DNA from 3 places in the Streptomyces sp. NPDC056160 genome. Region 1 is predicted to be linked to each of the others. Evidence: riboswitches for the same ligand, from Rfam matches in the RefSeq annotation. Region 1 holds a riboswitch; each other region holds the start of a gene.
What was found. A riboswitch is a leader RNA that binds a small molecule or an ion and turns the genes downstream of it on or off. The one in region 1 is predicted to bind thiamine pyrophosphate.
Positions count from the first base shown of each region.

Region 1 (7,014 bases):
CCGGCCCGACGCCGTCTACGGACTGTTCGACCCCAACGGCACGGACCTGCTCGCCGCCGCCCGCCGCTACGGCCTGCGGGTCCCCGAGGATCTGCTGCTGGTGTGCTGCAGCGAGTCCACGGTCTACGCCAACACCGAACCGCCGATCACCACGCTCTCCCTCAAGCCACGCCGCATCGGCACCGCCGTGGTCCAGCTCCTCATCGACGCCATCGAGGGAGTCGATTCGGACCACCCGGTCGAGCAGGTGATACCGACCGAGTTGATCGTGCGCACCTCCTCGCAGCGGCGCCCGCCGCGCACGACCGTCAGCCCGCCCAGAACGCCGGAGGAGCAGTAAGGGCAGCTCGTCGCGGGACCGCCGAAGACTGCCCAATCGGGGCGAAAGCCGCGGTGAACCTGAGTCCTGCTCCGATTCACCACCCCTGGGTCATCACACGACGCGATCCGCATTCCTATGATGGGCGCACGACACCGCGGGCCGCTGCGACCAGGCAGTCCGAAGCGGTGCAGACGCGGCGCGATGGTGGAGGGGTCGATGACTCAGGGGGCCGGTCAGGGACCCGAGGTGGAGCGGACGGCGCCACTGCGCGATTTCCGCGTGCCCGCGTACATGAACGAGACCGCTCCGTACGCTCCCAGCGCGCCCCCCGCCGATACCGCGCCACCCCTGGAAGAGGGCCCTCCCGCGGCCGAGGAGGGCTACCCGGACGCGTACACGCCCACCCAACGCGACCTGCCCGTCCTCCAGCGCGGGGACGCGGTCCAGGTGGCGGTGGACCCCGCCCCCGCACCGACCGCGCAGCCTCCCACCGGGCCCGGTCCGCTGTACGTCGTCGGCGACGTGCACGGCTACGTCGACCAACTGCTCGCCGCTCTCCAGGAGCAGGGCCTCATCGACGCCGCGGGCCAGTGGTGCGCGGGCACCGCACGGCTGTGGTTCCTCGGCGACTTCACCGACCGCGGCCCGGACGGCATCGGCGTCATCGACCTGGTGATGCGGCTGTCCGCCGAGGCGGCGGCGGCCGGCGGCTACTGCAAGGCCCTCATGGGCAACCACGAACTCCTCCTGCTCGGCGCCAAGCGGTTCGGCGACACCCCCGTCAACTCCGGTGCGGGCACCGCCACCTTCCAGGCCGCCTGGCTGCTCAACGGCGGCCAGAAGTCCGACATGGACCGCCTCCAGGACCACCACCTGCAGTGGATGGCCCGCCTCGACGCGGTCGAGGAGGTCGACGGCTATCTGCTCGTGCACTCCGACACCACCTCCTACCTCGACTACGGCGACTCGATCGAAGCGGTCAACGACACCGTCCGCGAGACCCTCACCCGCAACGACGCGGACGAGTGCTGGGACCTGTTCCGCAAGTTCACCAAGCGCTTCTCCTTCCGCGACGAGGGCGGAGCCGACGCCGTACGGTCCCTGCTCGGTACGTACGGCGGCACCCGCATCGTCCACGGCCACAGCCCCATTCCCTATCTGCTGGGCGAGGTCGGTTCCGAGGACGGCGACGAGCCCACAGGCCCGCTCGTGGAAGGACCGCACGTCTACGCCGACGGACTCGCCATCGCCATGGACGGCGGCGTGACCATGGCCGGAAAGCTGCTGGTCCAGCAACTGCCCCTGGACATCTGAGCGTTCGACGAGCAGGCCTGTGACAGCGGGCCGGACCACGGCTCGGCGCGCAATTTGTGGAAACCCCCTGTCACCGCGCGCCGTCACGGCTCTACCATCGGTTTATCCGTAGCAGGCTCCCCTCCGTTTCTGCCCGACGGCTCGCTGTCATGCGAGCCCCAAGCCCTACGGAGCATCGGGGGATGCACATGAACAGCGTTCCGCAGCACCTGCTGATCGAGGACCGCCAGGAATACGAGCGGCTCCTCGATGAGGCGCTGCGCTCCGCCCCGCACCACCTTGAACCGGGCGCCGCCGGACAGCGGCTCAACACCGAACAACTGCGCACCATGGCACTCGACGCCACGGCCCTGATCACCGCCGCCGCGGCCACCGAGTACCACCACTACGTGAAGGTCCGCGAGGACCTGCGCCGCCCCGCGCCGGCCGTCCCCGCGTCCGTCCGCGAGAGCGGCACCGCGGAGTCCGCAGGAACCGCGGCAGGACTCGCGGCCACCGTCGGCGAGGCCGTCGAGACCAGCGGTGCGGGCGCCGCCGCCGTCGTCGCGGTCCTCGCCCCTGTCCTCGCCGGCGTCGCCGCCGCTCTCTTCCTCCTCGTCGGCTACATACTGAAGATGCTCGACCCCGCACCGGCCTTCGCCCAGAGCCTGGTCACCGTCGGCTGGGTGTTCGGCGCCGTGACCGCTGCCGCCATCCTGGCGGCCGGGGCGGGCCTGCTGCTCACCGCGCTGCGCAACCGCCCGTCACCGGGCACCGCGCCGTACGGGGAACTCGACGGGGAGCTCGCCCAGGCCCGCGCCGCCTGGCAGGAGGCCCTGCTCGAACGGGGCATCCTGCCGTTCCTGCGCGAGGCCCTCGCGGCCTCCGGGTCCGTCACGCCGTACCGGACGGACCCGTCGGCACCGGGCGGCCGCATGCCGCACCTCGGCTACGGCCGTCCCGGCTTCAGCAGCCCGGGCGACGGTGTCCCGGGCCCGCGTCCCAGCTACTCCAGCCCCGACTTCACCAGCCCGGACTTCGGAGGACCGGAACACCAGCCGGAGTGACCACGGCGGCGAACTCACTCAGCGAGCGGCAGGTACACCCGGTTGCCCGCGGCGGCGAACTCCTTCGACTTCTGGGCCATGCCCTCCTCGATCTCGGTCCGGCTGGTGCCGTGCTCCCGGCGGATGTCCTGAGAGATCTTCATCGAACAGAACTTCGGCCCGCACATCGAGCAGAAGTGCGCCGTCTTGGCGGGCTCCGCCGGGAGGGTCTCGTCGTGGAACTCCCGTGCCGTGTCCGGGTCGAGGGCCAGGTTGAACTGGTCCTCCCACCGGAACTCGAAACGGGCGTCGGAGAGCGCGTCGTCCCACTCCTGGGCGCCCGGGTGTCCCTTGGCGAGGTCGGCCGCGTGCGCGGCGATCTTGTAGGTGATGACCCCGGTCTTCACGTCGTCGCGGTTGGGCAGGCCCAGATGCTCCTTGGGCGTGACGTAACAGAGCATCGCCGTGCCCCACCAGGCGATCATGGCGGCACCGATACCGGAGGTGATGTGGTCGTACGCCGGAGCGACGTCCGTCGTCAGCGGTCCGAGCGTATAGAACGGAGCTTCATCACAGATCTCCTGCTGAAGGTCGATGTTCTCCTTGATCTTGTGCATCGGGACGTGGCCCGGGCCCTCGATCATCGTCTGTACGTGGAAACGCTTGGCGACCGTGTTGAGTTCCCCGAGCGTGCGCAACTCAGCGAACTGCGCCTCGTCGTTGGCGTCCGCGATCGATCCCGGCCTGAGGCCGTCACCGAGGGAGTACGTGACGTCGTAGGCGGCGAGGATCTCGCAGAGTTCCTCGAAGTTCTCGTAGAGGAACGACTCCTTGTGGTGCGCGAGGCACCAGGCGGCCATGATCGAGCCGCCGCGCGAGACGATGCCGGTCTTGCGGTTGGCGGTCAGCGGCACGTACGCGAGGCGTACGCCGGCGTGGACGGTCATGTAGTCCACGCCCTGTTCGGCCTGCTCGACGACCGTGTCCTTGTAGACCTCCCAGGTCAGTTCCTCGGCCCTGCCGTCGACCTTTTCCAGGGCCTGGTAGAGCGGCACCGTCCCGATGGGCACGGGGGAGTTGCGCAGTACCCATTCACGCGTCGTGTGGATGTTGCGGCCGGTGGAGAGGTCCATGACGGTGTCGGCACCCCAGCGGGTCGCCCACGTCATCTTCTCGACCTCCTCCTCGATCGAGGAAGTCACCGCGGAGTTGCCGATGTTGGCGTTGACCTTCACCAGGAACCGCTTGCCGATGATCATCGGTTCGATCTCAGGGTGGTTCACGTTGGCCGGGAGCACCGCGCGGCCTGCCGCGATCTCCTCGCGGACGACCTCGGGCGAAACGTTCTCCCGGACGGCCACGAACTCCATCTCCGGTGTGATCTCCCCCCGGCGGGCGTAAGCCAGTTGCGTCACGGCCTGCCCGTCGCGGCCCCGCCGCGGCTGGCGCGGCCGGCCCGGGAACACCGCGTCGAGGTTGCGCAGGCCCCCGCGCGGTGCGGTGTGCTTGATCCCGTCGTCCTCGGGACGGACCGGCCGACCCGCGTACTCCTCGGTATCGCCGCGGGCGATGATCCAGTTCTCCCGCAGCGGCGACAGGCCACGGCGGACATCGGTGTCGACGAGCGGATCGGTGTACGGGCCCGAAGTGTCGTAGAGCGTGACCGACTGCCCGTTGGTGAGGTGCACCTGGCGGACCGGCACCCGCAGATCGGGGCGTGAGCCCTCGACATACGCCTTGTGCCAGCCGATGGACACCCCGGCCTCGTCGCGGGAAGCGGGCTGCTCCCCGTCGCTGGAGAACTGCGCGGAGGCAGGCGTGCGTGCGTCCTTGTTGGTCATGAGACCTACTCCCTACGCCGGCATTACCCGGTAACAGGTTCGGCGGTCGACGCAGCGGCTTCCGTCCGGCGGCGGTTCCCGGGGAACGTCTCTCGTTCCACGTGAAACATCGCGAAGACGAAGGTCAGCGCCCTCTCAGCCCGGTGCTCCGAGCTCCCGCGTGTGCAAAGGTGCCTCCACGCTAGCGTCATATGGGGCGCGGTGAACAGTGGGCCCCTGCCCTTCTTGCGATGATCTGGCGGTGACCACGACACAGCAGTTCCCCCAGCCGCCGCCGGAACCGCGCCCCGACGCCGGGGCCGGGCAGGGACATGCGTCCGGGCAGGGCAGTCCCCACGGCCAGGGGCACGGGCCCGGTCCAGAGCAGGGGCACAGTCACGGGCACGGGCACAGCCACGGCCCCGCCGCCCCGGTCTCCCAGCACCTCCGCAAGGTCATCGCCGCGATCCTGATTCCCTTCGCAGCCGCGGTCGTGGTCGGCCTCGTCGCGCTCTGGCCGGGCGGCGCCCCCGCGCACGAGCGCACCGGCGTGGGATTCGACCGGCAGACGCAGCAGGCCACGGTCACCGTGGTGGTGTCGGTGAGCTGCAAGGCGGTGAACGCCTCCGGTGACACACCCACCGGGGACACCTCCACCGCCGAGGGCGCCTCTGCCCAGGCACAGGCGTCCGGGACCTGCAAGAAGGCCACGGTCCGAGTCGACACCGGCAAGGACGAGGGGCGCACCTTCACCGAGATCGTGCAGCCGGACCAGTCGCGGCAGTTGCACCAGGGCGAGAAGGTCGTGGTCGCCTACGAGCCCGCGGCGCCGCGGGAACTGCAGTACTCGGTCACGGACGTGAGCCGGGGTTTGCCCATGACGCTGCTGGCCGGGATCTTCGCACTCGCCGTCGTGGTCGTCGGGCGGCTGCGGGGCGTCATGGCGCTGGTAGCGCTGGCCATCAGCTTCCTGGTGCTGGACCTGTTCATCCTGCCCGCGATCCTGCAAGGGTCGAACCCGCTGGTCGTGGCCGTGGTCGGGTCGAGCGCGATCATGCTGATCGCGCTGTACATGTGCCACGGCCTGTCCGCCCGGACCTCGGTGGCGGTGCTCGGCACGCTGATCTCCCTGGTGCTGATCGGCGTCCTGGGTTCGCTGTTCATCGGCTGGGCCGCGCTCACGGGCAACACCGACGACGACACCGGCCTGATCCACGGTCTTTATCCGGCGATCGACATGAGCGGCCTGCTCCTCGCCGGCGTGATCATCGGCTCGCTCGGCGTCCTCGACGACGTGACGGTGACCCAGACGTCGGCGATCTGGGAGCTGCACGAGGCCAACCCGTCCATGGGCTGGCGCGGGCTGTACCGCGCCGGCATCCGCATCGGGCGCGACCACATCGCGTCCGTCGTCAACACTCTGGTCCTCGCGTACGCGGGCGCGGCGCTGCCGCTGCTGCTCCTCTTCTCCATCGCGCAGAGCAGCGTGGGGACCGTCGCCACCAGTGAACTCGTCGCCGAGGAGATCGTGCGCACCCTCGTGGGCTCGATCGGCCTGGTCGCCTCGGTGCCGGTCACCACGGCCCTGGCGGCCCTCGTCGTCTCGGCCGACCGCCCGGAGGCGGTGCGGAACCGGGCGGCGGCCGGGCTCCCCGCTCCCGCGCGCGGTGGCCGGGGCAGACGGCGCAAGCAATGAGGCCTCACCGGGGACGGTGAAGGGGCTGAGGGCTGGCCCGGCCTGCTCCTCGGGCCGGGCCTCAGGCCTCGGGCCGCCCCTCAGGCCTCGGATCGGGCCGGCTTCGTGTCTCGGGCCGGGCGGTGAAGCGTTACTCCACAGCACACGCCCGCTTGCAGAAACGCTTCAGCCCGCGCTCTGCTCTTCCGCCAGGATCCGGTCCAGGGCCTCGTCGAGATGCGCGTCGAAGTCGGCCAGAGCACCTTCCTGGCCCAGCGGCACCAGTTTGTCCGTGCGGTCGAGGAACGCCACCAGGGAAGCCGTGGAGGAGCGGAAGAGCGCCCGGTCGACGCCGACCTGAAGCCGGATCAGGACCTCCGCAAGCGAGTCGGACTCGGCGGGCGCGATACGCACGTCGCCGTCCCCGCACGGTCTGCCGACCCCGTCCACCAGCAGTTCCCGCCCGAACGCCCAGGTGACGGGGGCGTCTCCGGGCAGATGGAAGGTCAGCCGTACGGCATAGGGATCACAGGTCTCGTACCGCAACTCCACCGGAATGCGGAAGGAGAGCTCCTCGGACACGAGAAAGCTCATCATGACCTCTGCCTGTACGGACTCGCGCATCACTACCCCGTCATCTGCCGTCGACTGGCCGGGAATGATCCCCATAACACTGGTGGCATCTTGCTGAACGTATATGGCAGATCACAAGGAGTGAGTTTTCAGATACTGATAGCCAGCGCGAGAGACCCGACACGCCGCCCCACCTCGCACTGCAACTGGCGCGCCGCGGGCAGCAACCGGTCGGCCTGATGAGCAGGGAGCGAGAGCGCCATCGTCGCGGCCATGGTGCCCACG
Region 1 is NZ_JBHJUW010000001.1:15,935-22,948, reverse strand. Features, by position in the region: gene ACFC02_RS00130 (LacI family DNA-binding transcriptional regulator) at 1-340, shown strand, start outside; gene ACFC02_RS00125 (metallophosphoesterase) at 524-1,636, shown strand; gene ACFC02_RS00120 (hypothetical protein) at 1,819-2,682, shown strand; gene thiC (phosphomethylpyrimidine synthase ThiC) at 2,697-4,502, opposite strand; TPP riboswitch at 4,495-4,672, opposite strand; gene ACFC02_RS00110 (YibE/F family protein) at 4,744-6,177, shown strand; gene ACFC02_RS00105 (SsgA family sporulation/cell division regulator) at 6,343-6,780, opposite strand; gene ACFC02_RS00100 (IclR family transcriptional regulator) at 6,879-7,014, opposite strand, start outside.

Region 2 (7,014 bases), on a different contig from region 1:
GCGGCGGCGTATCACGGCTGCTGCCTCTTGGCACGGCTGCCGCGCATGCCCAGCCAGGCGACGGCACCGAGGACGACGACCAGGCAGACCCCGCCGACGATCCACCAGGCGGTGTGCGAGGAGTTGTCGCTCCGCTCCGTCGCGTCGCCGCTCGTGCTGCCCGTCGCGGCCTGCTGCGGCGCCGGGCCGGTCGCGTTCAGTGCCTTGACCAGGTCGAGGCCGCCGAAGGCGCGCGGGTCGGTGCCGGTGGCGTGGGCGGCGAAGATCAGCTGGGCGTACGCGGCCGGGCCGCTCTGGGCCGCCCAGGTCCCGGCGTTCTTCTCCAGCCACTCCAGCGGCTTGTGCGCCTGCCCGGCACCGCCCTGCGCGGCGAGCGCGACGACCGCGTCTGCGGTGTTGCCGTAGTCGGGCTGGGCGGTGGCGCCGGGGAGCGCGGAGGTGAGGTGGCCGTCCTTGGCGACGGCGTGCGCGAGGTAGGCGGCGCCGCCCGCGGCGGCCCGCGCGGGGGTGGCGGCACCGGTGTCGGTGCAGCGGGCCGCGTCGCCCGTCTTCCCCTGCGGTGTGGCGGCCAGTCCCTGACCGAGCGCGCCGACCACACCGGCGGCGGTCGCGTCCGCGTTGGCCGCGAGCTTGCCGTGCTTGTCCGGCTGGTAGGCGAACGCACCCGCGCCGTCACCCGTGCACGGCAGGGCCAGCTTCAGCAGGGCGTCGTAGGGGGACTTGCCGTCCTTGACGACGGAGGCGGGCTTCTCGCCCACGGCGGCGAGGGCGCCGACGACGACCGAGGTCGAGTTGGCGTCGCTGGGCCCGCCGGGCGTGTAGCCCCAGCCGCCGTCCTTGTTCTGCACGGACTTCAGCCAGGAGACGGCCTTGCCGGTCACGGCGTCGTGGCCGCCGAGCACGGCGAGCGCCTGGACGGCTGCGGCGGTGCTGTTGGAGTCGACGGCGGTCTTGGCGTCGCACGCCTTGGACGGGTCGGCGCGGAAGGGCGCGAACGCGCCGCTCGCGCACTGCTGCCCGGCCAGCCAGTCCACGGCCCGCGCGGCGGGCCGCACTCCCACGGTGTGCTGCGCGAGCAGCGCGAGGGACTGGCGCCAGACACCGTCGTACTTCGGGTCGGTGCTGCCGTACAGCCCCGGCGGGAGCGCGGGGGAGGCGGAGGGGGACGGGGCGGAGTCGGCGACGGCGGCCTGCGCCGGGACACCGATCACGGCGACGGCGGCGACGGCGGCCAGGGCCGCTGCGCTGCGGCGTATGTTCATGATCGGCGGAAGCCTCTCCCTGCGGGGAGCCGGACAGCACGGGACACCCCGGCGGCTCGGCTCCGTATCCCTCGACGGTGCCGTACGGCGGCGGGCTGCCGGCGTACGCGAGCCGCTCACGCGCGCGCCCGGGGCATTCCGGCTCGCCGCCACGTGGGCGGTCTACGGTTGCGGGTCAGCGCCGGATTCGCACCGGCTTCCCCCCGGACAGGCGTGAAACGACCGGGCCACTCTACCGGCCGGGCCGGGAGCGGCTGCGGGGCGGCTGCACGGGCCCGCGGCTACAGCTCGGGCGTGGGTCCGCCGAACGGCAGGCGCAGGGTCCGGGAGACCAGCAGCCAGTCACCCTCGCCGGTCCGGCGGAAGACGTCGGCGTAGTCACCGACCTGGACGGGCGGGTCGGGCGGCACCATGCCGTGGGCGGCGGCGTGGCCGTCGACGCGGTAGGTGGTGAAGTACGAGGTGGCCGTCGCCGTGTCCGCGGAGGCCACCGTGACGAGGACGTTGGACATCACGCGGCGCGAGAGCCGGCCCGCCGGGCGGGAGCCGAAGTACCTCCGCAGGGCGTCGCGCCCCTCCACCCGCCTGCCGTCCCCGGGCGGCGGCCACTGCCACACCCCGTCCGGGACGAACAGCTCGGCCACGGAGGCAGGATCGCCCAGGTCCAGGCGGTGGACGAAGTCGACGATCAGCCGTTCGCAGGCGTGTTCGGCGCGGAGGCGCTCAAGAGGGTCCATGTCCATGGGCCCTGCATAGCAGCCGCCGCATGGGCGCGGGCGCGCGAAAAACCTACGAGACGGGTTCCCTTCGCCGGTATGGTCCGGATCAGGTGATGGGGGTCGCCTTCCGGTTCTGCTGCGAACCTTCCGGCCTCTCAGCCCTACCGTCGACGTCGGCCCCAGCGGATGCCGTAGCGTCTCGCGGAAGTCGGCTACTCCGGTCGGACTCCCTCACTCGCCTCGTAGGCCCTTCCAGAATAGAACGCGCACAGCCTGACGCAATACCTGAAGCCGGAAAAATCCGACTGATCGCGCATACATCGGCATACCGGCTATTCGCGCTCGCCCCCGGTCAGGTCGATCAGCCGGCACACCGTCTCGATGTCGACCTGGACCTGCGCGATGGACGCGCGGCCCGAGAGCCAGGTGATCAGGGCCGAGAGCCAGGTGTGCTCGACGACCCGGACGACGGCGAGCTGCTCGGGGCTCGGGTCGTCCTGGCCCATCGCGTCCAGGATGATCGCCGTGGTCTGCCGGGAGACCTGGTCGACCTCGGGGCTCACGCTGCGGTCCGCGAAAGTCAGGGCGCGCACCATCGCGTCCGCCAGCTCCGGCTCGCGCTGGAGCGCGAAGAAGGCGCGCATCAGCGTCTCCGCCACCCGCTCGGCCGCGCTGTCACCGGCCGGTGGCCGCTTGCGCAGCGTGCCGTGCAGCCGCTCCAGCTGGTCCCGCATCGTGGCGACCAGCAGGTGCACCTTGGACGGGAAGTACCGGTACAGCGTGCCGAGCGCCACCTGCGAGGACTCCGCCACCTCCCGCATCTGCACCGCGTCGAAGCCGCCCCGGCAGGCCAGCTGCGCGCTCGCGCGCAGGATGCGGCGGCGGCGCGCCTCCTGCCGCTCGGTGAGCGGCGGCGCGTCCGACCGGGAGGTACTGGCTTGCGCAGGCATGGGTCGCGCTCCGTGGCAGTCGGTGGGGGCGGGGGATCGGACGGCGTGGCAGGGCTCCGGCCGTGGAGCGCCCGGCCGCGGCCGGAACAGGGAAGCGCCCGGCCAAGGCCGCAGGGAAGAGCCCGGCCGAGGCCATGGCCCGAGCCGTGGCGCGAATCACCCGCTCCCCGGCTCACAGCGCGGCTACCTGCCGGTAGATTCGAACCCTCCTGAACGATCAAGACGATCAAGTCTGAAACTTGTTCTAGATTAGCGTCCCGGCGTAATCTCGCGGGACGGTGCAGTCAGAAGGGGGCCCTAAGTGACCGCTGAGGCCAGTTGGGCCGGGTCCCCGGCGGACCCCGCCCAGGACGGCGGCCGAGCGCTCAGGATCGCGCTCCTCACCTACAAGGGGAACCCGTTCTGCGGCGGCCAGGGCGTCTACGTACGCCACCTCTCGCGCGAACTGGCCCGCCTCGGCCACCGCGTCGAGGTCATCGGCGCCCAGCCGTACCCCGTCCTCGACGAGGACGACGGCCACGCCGGCACGCTGCGCCTGACCGAACTGCCCAGCCTCGACCTCTACCGGCAGCCCGACCCCTTCCGCACCCCGAAGCGCGGCGAGTACCGCGACTGGATCGACGCGCTGGAGGTCGCCACCATGTGGACCGGCGGCTTCCCCGAGCCGCTGACCTTCTCGCTGCGCGCCCGCCGCCACCTGCGCGCCCGCCGCGGCGAGTTCGACGTCGTCCACGACAACCAGACCCTCGGCTACGGCCTCCTCGGCGACGTCGGCGCCCCCCTGGTCACCACCGTCCACCACCCCATCACCGTGGACCGACAGCTGGAGCTGGACGCCGCGACGACCCGCCAGCGGCAGTGGTCGGTGCGGCGCTGGTACGCCTTCACCCGGATGCAGAAGCGGGTCGCGCGCCGCCTGCCGTCCCTGCTCACCGTCTCCGGCACGTCCCGGCAGGAGATCGTCGACCACCTCGGCGTACGGCCCGACCGCATCCACGTCGTCCACATCGGCGCCGACACCGACCTGTTCTCACCCGACCCGTCCGTGCCGCAGGTGCCGGGCCGGATCGTGACCACCTCCAGCGCGGACGTACCGCTCAAGGGTCTCGTCTTCCTCGTGGAGGCACTGGCGAAGGTCCGCGCGGAACACCCCGGCGCGCACCTGGTCGTCGTCGGCAAGCAGCCCGCGGAGGGGCCGGTCGCCCGGGCCGTCGAGCGCTACGGCCTGAAGGACGCCGTCCAGTTCGTCAAGGGCATCTCGGACGCCGAACTGGTCGACCTGGTCCGCTCGGCCGAGGTCGCCTGCGTGCCGTCGCTCTACGAGGGCTTCTCGCTGCCGGCCGCCGAGGCGATGGCCACCGGGACACCGCTGGTCGCCACGACCGGCGGCGCCATCCCCGAGGTCGCCGGGCGGGACGGGGAGACCTGCCTGGCGGTGCCGCCGGGCGACGCGGGCGAGCTGGCCGCCGCCCTGACCCGGCTGCTGGGGGACCCCGCGCTGCGGGACCGGCTCGGCCGGGCCGGGCGCGAGCGCGTGCTGCGCCACTTCACCTGGGCCCGGGCCGCCGAGGGCACCGTGGCCCGCTACCGCGAGGCCATCGAGGGCGCCGCCCGCCCCACGCCCAGGTCCCCGTACCCCTCCGCGCCCGCCGCCGCCCACGACGCACCAGCGGCGGCGGCACCGCACGCACCAGCAGAAGACGCATACGAAAGCAGGGCCACGTGCTGACCGTCGACTTCTCCCGGTTCCCGCTCGCCCCGGGCGACCGCGTCCTGGACCTCGGCTGCGGCGCGGGCCGGCACGCGTTCGAGTGCTACCGGCGCGGCGCGCAGGTGGTGGCCCTGGACCAGAACGGCGAGGAGATCCGCGAGGTCGCCAAGTGGTTCGCGGCGATGAAGGAGGCCGGTGAGGCACCCGCCGGCGCCACCGCCACCGCCATGGAGGGCGACGCCCTCGCGCTGCCCTTCCCCGACGAGTCCTTCGACGTGGTCATCATCTCCGAGGTGATGGAGCACATCCCCGACGACAAGGGCGTCCTCGCCGAGATGGTCCGCGTCCTCAGGCCGGGCGGCCGGATCGCGATCACCGTGCCGCGCTACGGGCCCGAGAAGGTCTGCTGGTCCCTGTCCGACGCCTACCACGAGGTCGAGGGCGGCCACATCCGCATCTACAAGGCGGACGAACTGCTCGCCAGGATCCGCGAGGCGGGCCTGAAGCCGTACGGCACGCACCACGCGCACGCGCTGCACTCGCCGTACTGGTGGCTGAAGTGCGCCTTCGGCGTCGACAACGACCAGGCGCTCCCGGTCAAGGCGTACCACAAGCTGCTGGTCTGGGACATCATGAAGAAACCGCTGGCCACCCGGGTCGCCGAGCAGGCGCTGAACCCGCTGATCGGCAAGAGCTTCGTGGCGTACGCGACCAAGCCGCACCTGCCCCGGGCGGACGCCAAGTGACCACGCCCCGGACAGAACACCTGGTCCTGCCCGGGGTCCTCACCGCCGAGCAGGCCGCCGCGACCGTGGACGGCATCCTCGCCGCCCAGCGGGAGGACGGCGCCGTCCCGTGGTTCCGCGGCCACCACCTCGACCCGTGGGACCACACCGAGGCGGCGATGGCGCTGGACGCGGCGGGCGAGCACGAGGCCGCCGCACGCGCCTACGAGTGGCTGGCCCGGCACCAGTTGGGCGACGGCTCCTGGTACGCCGCCTACACCGACGGTGCCCACGACGACGTCACCGACCGCGGCCGGGAGACCAACTTCGTCGCCTACGTGGCCGTCGGTGTCTGGCACCACTACCTGTCCACCGGCGACGACACCTTCCTCGACCGCATGTGGCCCGTCGTCTACGCCGCCGTCGAGTTCGTGCTGCGCCTGCAGCAGCCCGGCGGACAGATCGGCTGGAAGCGCGAGGACGACGGGACGGGGACCACGGACGCGCTGCTGACCGGCTCCTCCTCCGTCCACCACGCGCTGTGCTGCGCCCTCGCCATCGCCGAGCAGCGCGAGGAGCCGCAGCCCGACTGGGAGCTGGCGGCCGGCGCGCTGCGGCACGCGATCCGCAGGCACCCGGAGCGGTTCCTGGACAAGGACCGCTACTCGATGGACTGGTACTACCCGGTGCTGGGCGGCGCCGTGACCGGCGTGGAGGCCAAGGCGCGCATCGAGGCGGACTGGGACCGCTTCGTCGTGCCCGGCCTCGGGGTGCGCTGCGTGGTGCCCAACCCGTGGGTGACCGGCGGCGAGTCGGCCGAACTCGCCCTCACCCTGTGGGCGGTGGGCGAGTCCGACCGCGCGCTCGACGTCCTGAAGTCCATCCAGCACCTGCGCGACGCGGAGAGCGGCCTGTACTGGACGGGCTACGTCTTCGAGGACGACGCCGTATGGCCGCGCGAGCTGACCACGTGGACCGCCGGGTCCCTGCTCCTCGCGGTCGCCGCGCTCGGCGGCCACGAGGCCACCTGCACGGTCTTCGCGCAGGAGGGCCTGCCCAGGGGGCTGGAGCCGGACTGCTGCGGCTGACGCCGGAGCCGGACCGCAGCGACGACTGACCGGGGCCGGACCGCCGCGACCGAGGACCGGCGGCCCGTCGTCCGTCCGGTCGTCAGCCCCGGTGGATGCGGTTGGCGATGGCGTGACCGACGAAGAGGTACACGACCGCGGCCAGGCCGTAGCCCGCGACCACCCGTGCCCAGGCCGCGTCGAAGGTGAACAGGTCACGGGACCAGCCGGCGAGCCAGTCGGCCGCGTGATGGACGAACCGCACCAGGTCGTTGGCCCGGTTCGCGTCCAACAGGTACATGAGGATCCACAGTCCGAGGATGACGGCCATGATGTCGGCGACCACCGCGATGACCGTACCGGCGGAGCCGGAACCCGTGCGATATCGAGGGGACATGCCCTTGCGTCTGGCCGCGCGTGCCCGGTTGAAACCCCGGCTGCCTACGGAAAGTCAGCCGCACCCCACGGAATGTGTCCTGTTTCGGTCTGTATGACGTGGTTCACACGGACCTCTGGAGTACCCGGAGCAACACCTTTCGGGAGGACACCGTGCCCGTACCGATACGGCGCCTCGCTGTGG
Region 2 is NZ_JBHJUW010000012.1:60,454-67,467, reverse strand. Features, by position in the region: gene ACFC02_RS06900 (SCO2322 family protein) at 1-15, opposite strand, end outside; gene ACFC02_RS06895 (prenyltransferase/squalene oxidase repeat-containing protein) at 12-1,262, opposite strand; cobalamin riboswitch at 1,394-1,465, opposite strand; gene ACFC02_RS06890 (nuclear transport factor 2 family protein) at 1,544-1,999, opposite strand; TPP riboswitch at 2,048-2,224, opposite strand; gene ACFC02_RS06885 (TetR family transcriptional regulator) at 2,314-2,931, opposite strand; gene ACFC02_RS06880 (glycosyltransferase family 4 protein) at 3,233-4,660, shown strand; gene ACFC02_RS06875 (class I SAM-dependent methyltransferase) at 4,654-5,388, shown strand; gene ACFC02_RS06870 (prenyltransferase/squalene oxidase repeat-containing protein) at 5,385-6,455, shown strand; gene ACFC02_RS06865 (hypothetical protein) at 6,538-6,831, opposite strand; gene ACFC02_RS06860 (hypothetical protein) at 6,984-7,014, shown strand, end outside.
Region 2: another riboswitch for thiamine pyrophosphate. It lies ahead of ACFC02_RS06890 (nuclear transport factor 2 family protein); the one in region 1 lies ahead of thiC (phosphomethylpyrimidine synthase ThiC).

Region 3 (7,014 bases), on a different contig from region 1:
ACGCAGGGGAGTCTACGAGCCGCCACGGACACCCGAGCCGCCGAGCGGGCCCCCACCCCGGGACTGCAGCCGAGCTGTGACGCTTCCCACGCGCGCGGGCGCCGAGCGGAGAGCTCACACGGGGCGCACGGGCCCGGCCCGGGTCACGGGCGGGGCCCGGGCGGGGATCACGGGCGGCCCGGCCGGGGGCCTACGGGTGGCCCACCAGGGGCCGCGGGAGCCCCACCGGGCCCCCCAGTGGCCTCGGCCTGGCTTCGTGCGTGGGCTCGGCCCCCGGTTCGGCGGGCGTGCTCGCTCCGAGACCTCGCGCTCCCTCGGCCGGGCTCCGGACCCGGGACCGCTCCCGTTCCGAGGTGTGCTCGCTCCGGAACCTCGCGCTCCCTCGGCTGGGCAGGGCGCGGGCTCGGTCGGGGTACGGACGCGCCCCGGCCGCGCTCCGGACAGGGGCGCGTCCGTCTTCACGCGTGGGCTCGGCCCGGTTGCGCGGGCGGGCTCGCTCCGGTCGCCCACGTGCCCTCGGCCGGGCTTCGGACACGGGGTCGGGCCGGGTACGCACGTGGGCCCGGCCGGATTTCGGACGCCGGCCCCGCCCCGCTTCAGAAGGCCGGGCGTTCCGGGTCCAGGTCGGCCAGGCCGTCCGCCGGGGAGGACGCCTGGGCGAAGTGCCGCCGGGGGATGCGGCCCGCCAGCCGGGCCAGGCGGCCGGCCGTCACCGCGTGCCGCATCGCCTCGGCCATGAGCGCCGGTTCCTGCGCCCGCGTCACCGCCGAGGCGAGCATCACGCCCGCGCAGCCCAGCTCCATGGCCAGCGCCGCGTCCGAGGCCGTGCCGGCGCCCGCGTCCAGGATCACCGGCACGCGCGCGTGCTCCACGATCAGCTGGAAGTTGTGCGGGTTGCGGATCCCGAGCCCGGACCCGATCGGCGAGCCCAGCGGCATGATCGCGGCGCAGCCGACGTCCTCCAGCTTCCGGGCGAGTACGGGGTCGTCGTTGGTGTACGGCAGCACCGTGAAGCCGTCGTCGACCAGCGTCTCCGCCGCGTCCAGCAGTTCGATGGGGTCGGGCAGCAGCGTGCGCTCGTCGGCGATGACCTCCAGTTTGACCAGGTCGGTGCCGAGCGCCTCCCGGGCGAGGCGGGCGGTGAGGACCGCCTCGCCGGCCGTGAAGCAGCCCGCGGTGTTGGGCAGCACCCGGATGCCGAGCTCTTCCAGCACGGACAGCACGGAGCCGTGCACGGAAGGGTCCACCCGGCGCATCGCGACCGTGGTCAGCTCCGTGCCGGAGGCCACCAGCGACCGTTCGAGGACGTCCAGGCTGGGCGCCCCGCCGGTGCCCATGATCAGCCGGGACGTGAAGGACGTACCACCGAGGACGAAGGGGTCGTCGGCCATGGGTCAGCCTCCTTGGACGGCGGTGAGGATCTCGACGCGGTCGCCCTCGGTCAGGGCGGTGGCGGGCCACCGGTCGCGCGGGACGACGGTCTCGTTGAGGGCGGCGGCCACCCCGGAGGGCGCCGCGGTCAGGGCCCGCACGACGGTGTCCAGGGCTGTGCCGGGCGCGAACTCGCGCGGCTCGCCGTTGACGGAGATGCGGACGGGGAGGGTCATGCGGACTGCTCCGTGAGGGCGGCGGCGCGAAAGCGCCGCGGGGTGAAGGGGCGGGCCTCGTCCGGCAGCTCGCCGGTCGTCAGCACGTGGGCCATGACGTCACCGGTGACCGGCGTGAGCAGCACGCCGTTGCGGTAGTGGCCGGTCGCCACGAGCAGCCCGTCCAGACCGGTCGGGCCGAGCAGCGGCGCGTTGTCGGGGGAGCCGGGGCGCAGCCCGGCCCGGGTCTCGGTCAGCGGCAGCTCGGTGATGCCGGGCACCAGCTCGTGCGCGTCGCGCAGCAGCTCGTAGACGCCGCCCGCCGTCACCGTGGTGTCCCAGCCCAGCTCCTCGCTGGTGGCCCCGACGACCAGCTCGCCGCTGAGCCGCGGCACCAGGTAGAGGTGGCCGCCGCGCACCACGGCCCGCACCGTGCGGCTCAGGAACGGCGCGTACCGCTTCGGCACGGTCAGCCGCAGCACCTGCCCCTTCACCGGCCGCACCGGCGGCAGCAGCTCGTCCGGGACCCCCGCGAGGCGTCCGCTGAGGCTGCCGGCGGCCAGCACCACCTGCTCGGCGCCGAGCGCGGTGCCTTCGCGCAGCACGCAGCCCGTGGCCCGCTCCCGCTCGACGGTGAGCCGCTCGGCCCACGTGCGGTGGAAGAGGACGCCGGTGCGCTCGCAGGCGGCCACCAGGGCGGCAGCCAGCCGCCGCGGGTCGATCTGGTGGTCGCCGTCCACCCGGAGCCCGCCGCGCACGCCCGGCGCCAGCATCGGCTCCAGGCGCCGGCACTCACGGCCCGACAGCCATTCCGACTCCAGGCCGGAGCGCTGTTGCAGGGCGTGCAGCTCCCGCAGGTGGGCGCGGTCGTCGGCGTCCAGCGCCACGGCGAGCGTCCCGCACCTGCGGTATCCGAGGTCGAGGCCGGTCAGCTCGGTCAGCTCGGCCGCGAAGTCCGGGTAGCGGCGGGCCGAGGCCAGGTTCAGCCCGAGCAGCGTCTCCTCGCCGTAGTGCAGTTCCGTGACGGCGGCCAGCATCCCGGCCGCCACCTGCGCGGCACCGCCGCCCGGCTCGGGATCCACCACGGCCGTGGCCAGCCCGCTGCGGGCCGCGCGCCAGGCGGTCACGAGCCCGATGATCCCGCCCCCGACGACGAGGACGTCTGACGTACGTGGCAACGACATGGGCGTCCAGCCCCTCCCTTCGCCGGCATGACCCGGATCAGGTTCGTACGGTCGGAGGCCGCCAGCCTCCCTCTCAGCCCGGTGCGTCCGGGCTCCCGCGAGTGCTTGTACGGTGGCCACCCTAGCCCCTGGAGCAGCGCTTTTGTAAGGGAGCCTCCTGTATGCCGCCCTCGCTGGACGGTCTCGTCCTCGCCCCCGTCGCCGACCAGGCCCCCGGCCAGGTGGGGACCCGCACCCGCTTCACCTACCACGAGCGGGGCGGTGAGATCTGGGCCGAGTACGCGGGCGGTGACGTCGTCCGCGGTCATCTGGTGGGCACCCGGGCGGGCGACCGGCTCGACTTCCGGTACGTCCAGCTCAAGCACGACGGCACCACATCCTCGGGGCACTGCGTCTCGACGGTGGTCGAACTCCCCGACGGACGGGTGCGGCTGGAGGAGACGTGGGAGTGGGAGTCGCAGGCCGGGAGCGGCACGAGCGTGGTGGAACAGGTGGGCGGGTGACGTCCGCGGGCATGGCGTCGGCGGCCGCGGCGTTCACGGGCGTGGCCCCGGGGGACGGGGCGGCGGCGGGCGTTGTGGAGCACGTCACTCCGCACGCCCCCTGACTGACAAAACGTCAGGTGACTATGGTGATCAGGTGAGCGAGCAGACGCAGGAACAGGGCACCGCCCAGCCGCGGCGCGTGGTCGTCGTCGGCGCGGGCATGGCCGGCGTGCAGACCGCGGTCGCCCTGCGCGAGCAGGGCTTCACCGGCACCGTCGTCCTGATCGGCGCCGAACCCCACCAGCCCTACGACCGGCCACCGCTGTCCAAGGCCGTCCTGCTCGGCAAGGCCGAGGGGTCCGCCTTCGACGTCGACTTCGAGGCGCTCGGCCTGGAGCTGCGGCTCGGCTGCGAGGCCCTGGCCGTCCGTCCCGAAGCCCATGTGCTCGACACCTCCGAGGGACCCGTCCCGTACGACGTGCTGGTCCTCGCCACGGGCGCGGAGCCGATGCGGCTGCCCGGCGCCGAGGACGTCCCGGGCGTGCACCTGCTGCGCACCCTGGACGACGCCGAACGGCTGCGGCCGGTCCTCGCCGAGCAGCACGACGTCGTCGTGGTCGGCGCGGGCTGGATCGGCGCCGAGTTCGCCACGGCCGCGCGCGAGGCGGGCTGCGCCGTGACGGTCGTGGAGGCCGCCGACCGGCCGCTGGCGGGCGTCCTGCCCGCCGAAGTGGCTGCCCCGATGACCGCCTGGTACGCCGACAGCGGTACCGAGCTGCGCACCCACGCGCGCGTGGCGCGCGTCGAGCCCGGCGCGGTCGTGCTCGACGACGGGGCACGCCTGCCCGCGGGCGCTGTCGTCGTCGGCATCGGCGCCCGCCCCGCGACCGCCTGGCTGGCGGGCTCCGGCATCGAGCTGGGCGAGCGCGGAGAAGTGCTCGCCGACGACCACCTGCGCGCCGGTGCGGCGGACGTGTACGCGGTCGGCGACTGCGCCTCCTTCCCGTCGGGCCGGTACGGCGAGCGCCTGCTGGTCCACCACTGGGACAACGCGCTCCAGGGACCGCGTACGGTCGCCGCCAACGTGATCGGCCTGACCCCGGCCGTCTACGACCCGGTGCCGTACTTCTGGTCCGAGCAGTTCGGCCGCTTCGTGCAGTACGCCGGACACCACACCTCGGCCGACACCACCGTCTGGCGCGGCGACCCCTCCGGCCCCGCCTGGACGGTCTGCTGGCTGCGCGGCAGCCGCCTGGTCGCCCTGTTGGCGGTAGGCCGGCCGCGGGATCTCGCGCAGGGCAGACGGCTCATCGAGGCGGGCACGGCGATGGATCCCGCGCTGCTGGCCGACCCGTCACGGCCGCTGAAGGCGGCCGCCGCCTAGCGAACCGCACCGAACGGCCTCCGCCCAGGTGGGCGGGGTCGGCTTCCGAGTGTCAGTGGCAGATGGCACGCTTGGTTCCGTGACCGAGATTGACGCGAAGACCGATGCGCTCGTCCCCGCCTGGCTGACCCTGCCCGACATCGCCGAGAAGCTCGGCGTCGAGGTGACGCGTGTGCGGCAGCTGGTCAAGGAGGGCCAGCTCATCGCCGTACGCCGTGGTGAGAACCGCGCGCTGCACGTCCCCGCCGCCTTCATCGACGAGGACAAGGTCGTCAAGGGCCTGTCCGGGACCCTGACGCTCCTGCGGGACGACGGCTTCACGGTCGAAGAGATGATCGAGTGGCTCTTCACCCCCGACCCGACCCTGCCCGGCACCCCGGCCCAGGCCCTGAGCGAGAATCGCGGCACGGAGGTGAAGCGCCGCGCCCAGGCGCTCGCCGTCTGACCCCGGGCGCACTGACAGGGCGGCCCGCTGTCCGGGCCGCCCGCCGCCCGGACCGAACCATCCGTCCGGCGTACGGGCCGCGGTCGTTCCCGGCCGAGGCAGGCAGAGGCAGGCAGAGACCGGCCCGAGACCGCCCCCGGACCTCCGAAGGCCGTGGCCCGTACGCCATCGACACACCGCAACCGATCCCAGGGGGGACCCCGTATGTCCGACACCGCCGCAGCCGCCGCCCGCGCCCGCCTGGCCGACGCGCGCCTGTACCTGTGCACGGACGCCCGCCGGGACCGGGGCGACCTGCCCGAGTTCCTCGACGCGGTCCTCGCGGGCGGCGTCGACATCGTGCAACTGCGCGACAAGGGCATGGAGGCCGGGGAGGAGCTGGCGCACCTGGAGGTGTTCGCCGACGCCTGTGCCCGCCACGGCAGACTGCTCGCGGTCAACGACCGCGCGGACGTCGCCCACGCCGCCCGCGCGGACGTGCTGCACCTGGGCCAGGGCGACCTGCCCGTCCCCGCGGCGCGCGCGATACTCGGCGACGACGTCCTGATCGGCCGCTCCACCCACGCCGAGTCCGAGGCCGCCGCCGCGGCCGTACAGGACGGCGTCGACTACTTCTGCACGGGCCCCTGCTGGCCCACCCCGACCAAGCCCGGCCGCCACGCGCCGGGCCTCGACCTGGTCCGCCACACCGCCTCCCTCGGCACCGACCGGCCCTGGTTCGCCATCGGCGGCATCGACCTCGGCAACCTGGACCAGGTGCTGGAGGCCGGCGCCCGGCGCGTCGTCGTGGTCCGGGCGATCACCGAGGCCGGCGACCCCGGCGCGGCGGCGGCGGAGTTCGCGAAGCGTCTGCGGCAGGCGTGACCGGCCCGGCGGTAGGGGAACTTGGGGCCGCCGTTCGGCGGGGAGCCATATCAGGCCCTCCCGGCGGTGCGGGCCGTCCGGCCGGCCCATGGGGCGAACTGTCCAAGGAGTGGACAACAAGTCGGCAAATCGGGCAAAACGCCAACGTCCGGTTGGGGGACCGCCACACCCTGGCTAACCTGCGGGTATGGCCCTCGGCACCGCATCCACCAGGTCGGACCACGCCCGTACCGTCCGCGACATGCTCGCGACCGGCAAGACGACGTATTCGTTCGAGTTCTACGCCCCCAAGACCCCGAAGGGCGAGCGGAACCTGTGGAACGCGCTGCGCCGGGTCGAGGCCGTGGCGCCCGACTTCGTCTCCGTGACCTACGGCGCGGGCGGCTCCACCCGCGCCGGCACCGTCAAGGCGACGGAGGCCATCGCGTCGGACACCACCCTCACCCCGATCGCGCACCTCACCGCCGTCGACCACTCCGTGGCCGACCTGCGCAACATCATCGGGCAGTACGCCGACGCCGGGATCCGCAACATGCTGGCCCTGCGCGGCGACCCGCCCGGCGACCCGATGGGCGAGTGGGTGCCGCACCCCCGCGGCCTGCGGTACGCCGCCGAACTCGTCGAACTGATCAAGACCTCCGGGGACTTCTGCGTCGGCGTCGCGGCCTTCCCCGCGATGCACCCGCGCTCCGCCGACTGGGACGCCGACGTCCGTCACTTCGTCGGCAAGTGCCGCGCGGGCGCCGACTACGCCATCACACAGATGTTCTTCCACCCGGAGGACTACCTGCGGCTGCGCGACCGGGTCGCCGCCGCGGGCTGTGAGACACCCATCATCCCCGAGGTCATGCCGATCGCCGGCGCCAAGACGCTCGCACGGATCCCGTCGCTCACCAACGCGGCCTTCCCGGACGCCCTCAAAGACCGGATCCTCGCAGCGAAGGACGATCCGGCCGCTGTACGCTCCATTGGCATCGAGTTCGCCACCGAGTTCTGCGCGCGGCTGCTGGCCGAAGGAGTGCCCGGGCTGCACTTCATCACGCTCAACAACTCCACGGCGACGCTG
Region 3 is NZ_JBHJUW010000038.1:51,878-58,891, forward strand. Features, by position in the region: gene pknB (Stk1 family PASTA domain-containing Ser/Thr kinase) at 1-2, opposite strand, end outside; gene ACFC02_RS16660 (thiazole synthase) at 597-1,391, opposite strand; gene thiS (sulfur carrier protein ThiS) at 1,395-1,607, opposite strand; gene thiO (glycine oxidase ThiO) at 1,604-2,770, opposite strand; TPP riboswitch at 2,768-2,879, opposite strand; gene ACFC02_RS16675 (hypothetical protein) at 2,932-3,273, shown strand; gene ACFC02_RS16680 (NAD(P)/FAD-dependent oxidoreductase) at 3,410-4,639, shown strand; gene ACFC02_RS16685 (Rv2175c family DNA-binding protein) at 4,719-5,084, shown strand; gene thiE (thiamine phosphate synthase) at 5,289-5,948, shown strand; gene metF (methylenetetrahydrofolate reductase [NAD(P)H]) at 6,136-7,014, shown strand, end outside.
Region 3: another riboswitch for thiamine pyrophosphate. It lies ahead of thiO (glycine oxidase ThiO); the one in region 1 lies ahead of thiC (phosphomethylpyrimidine synthase ThiC).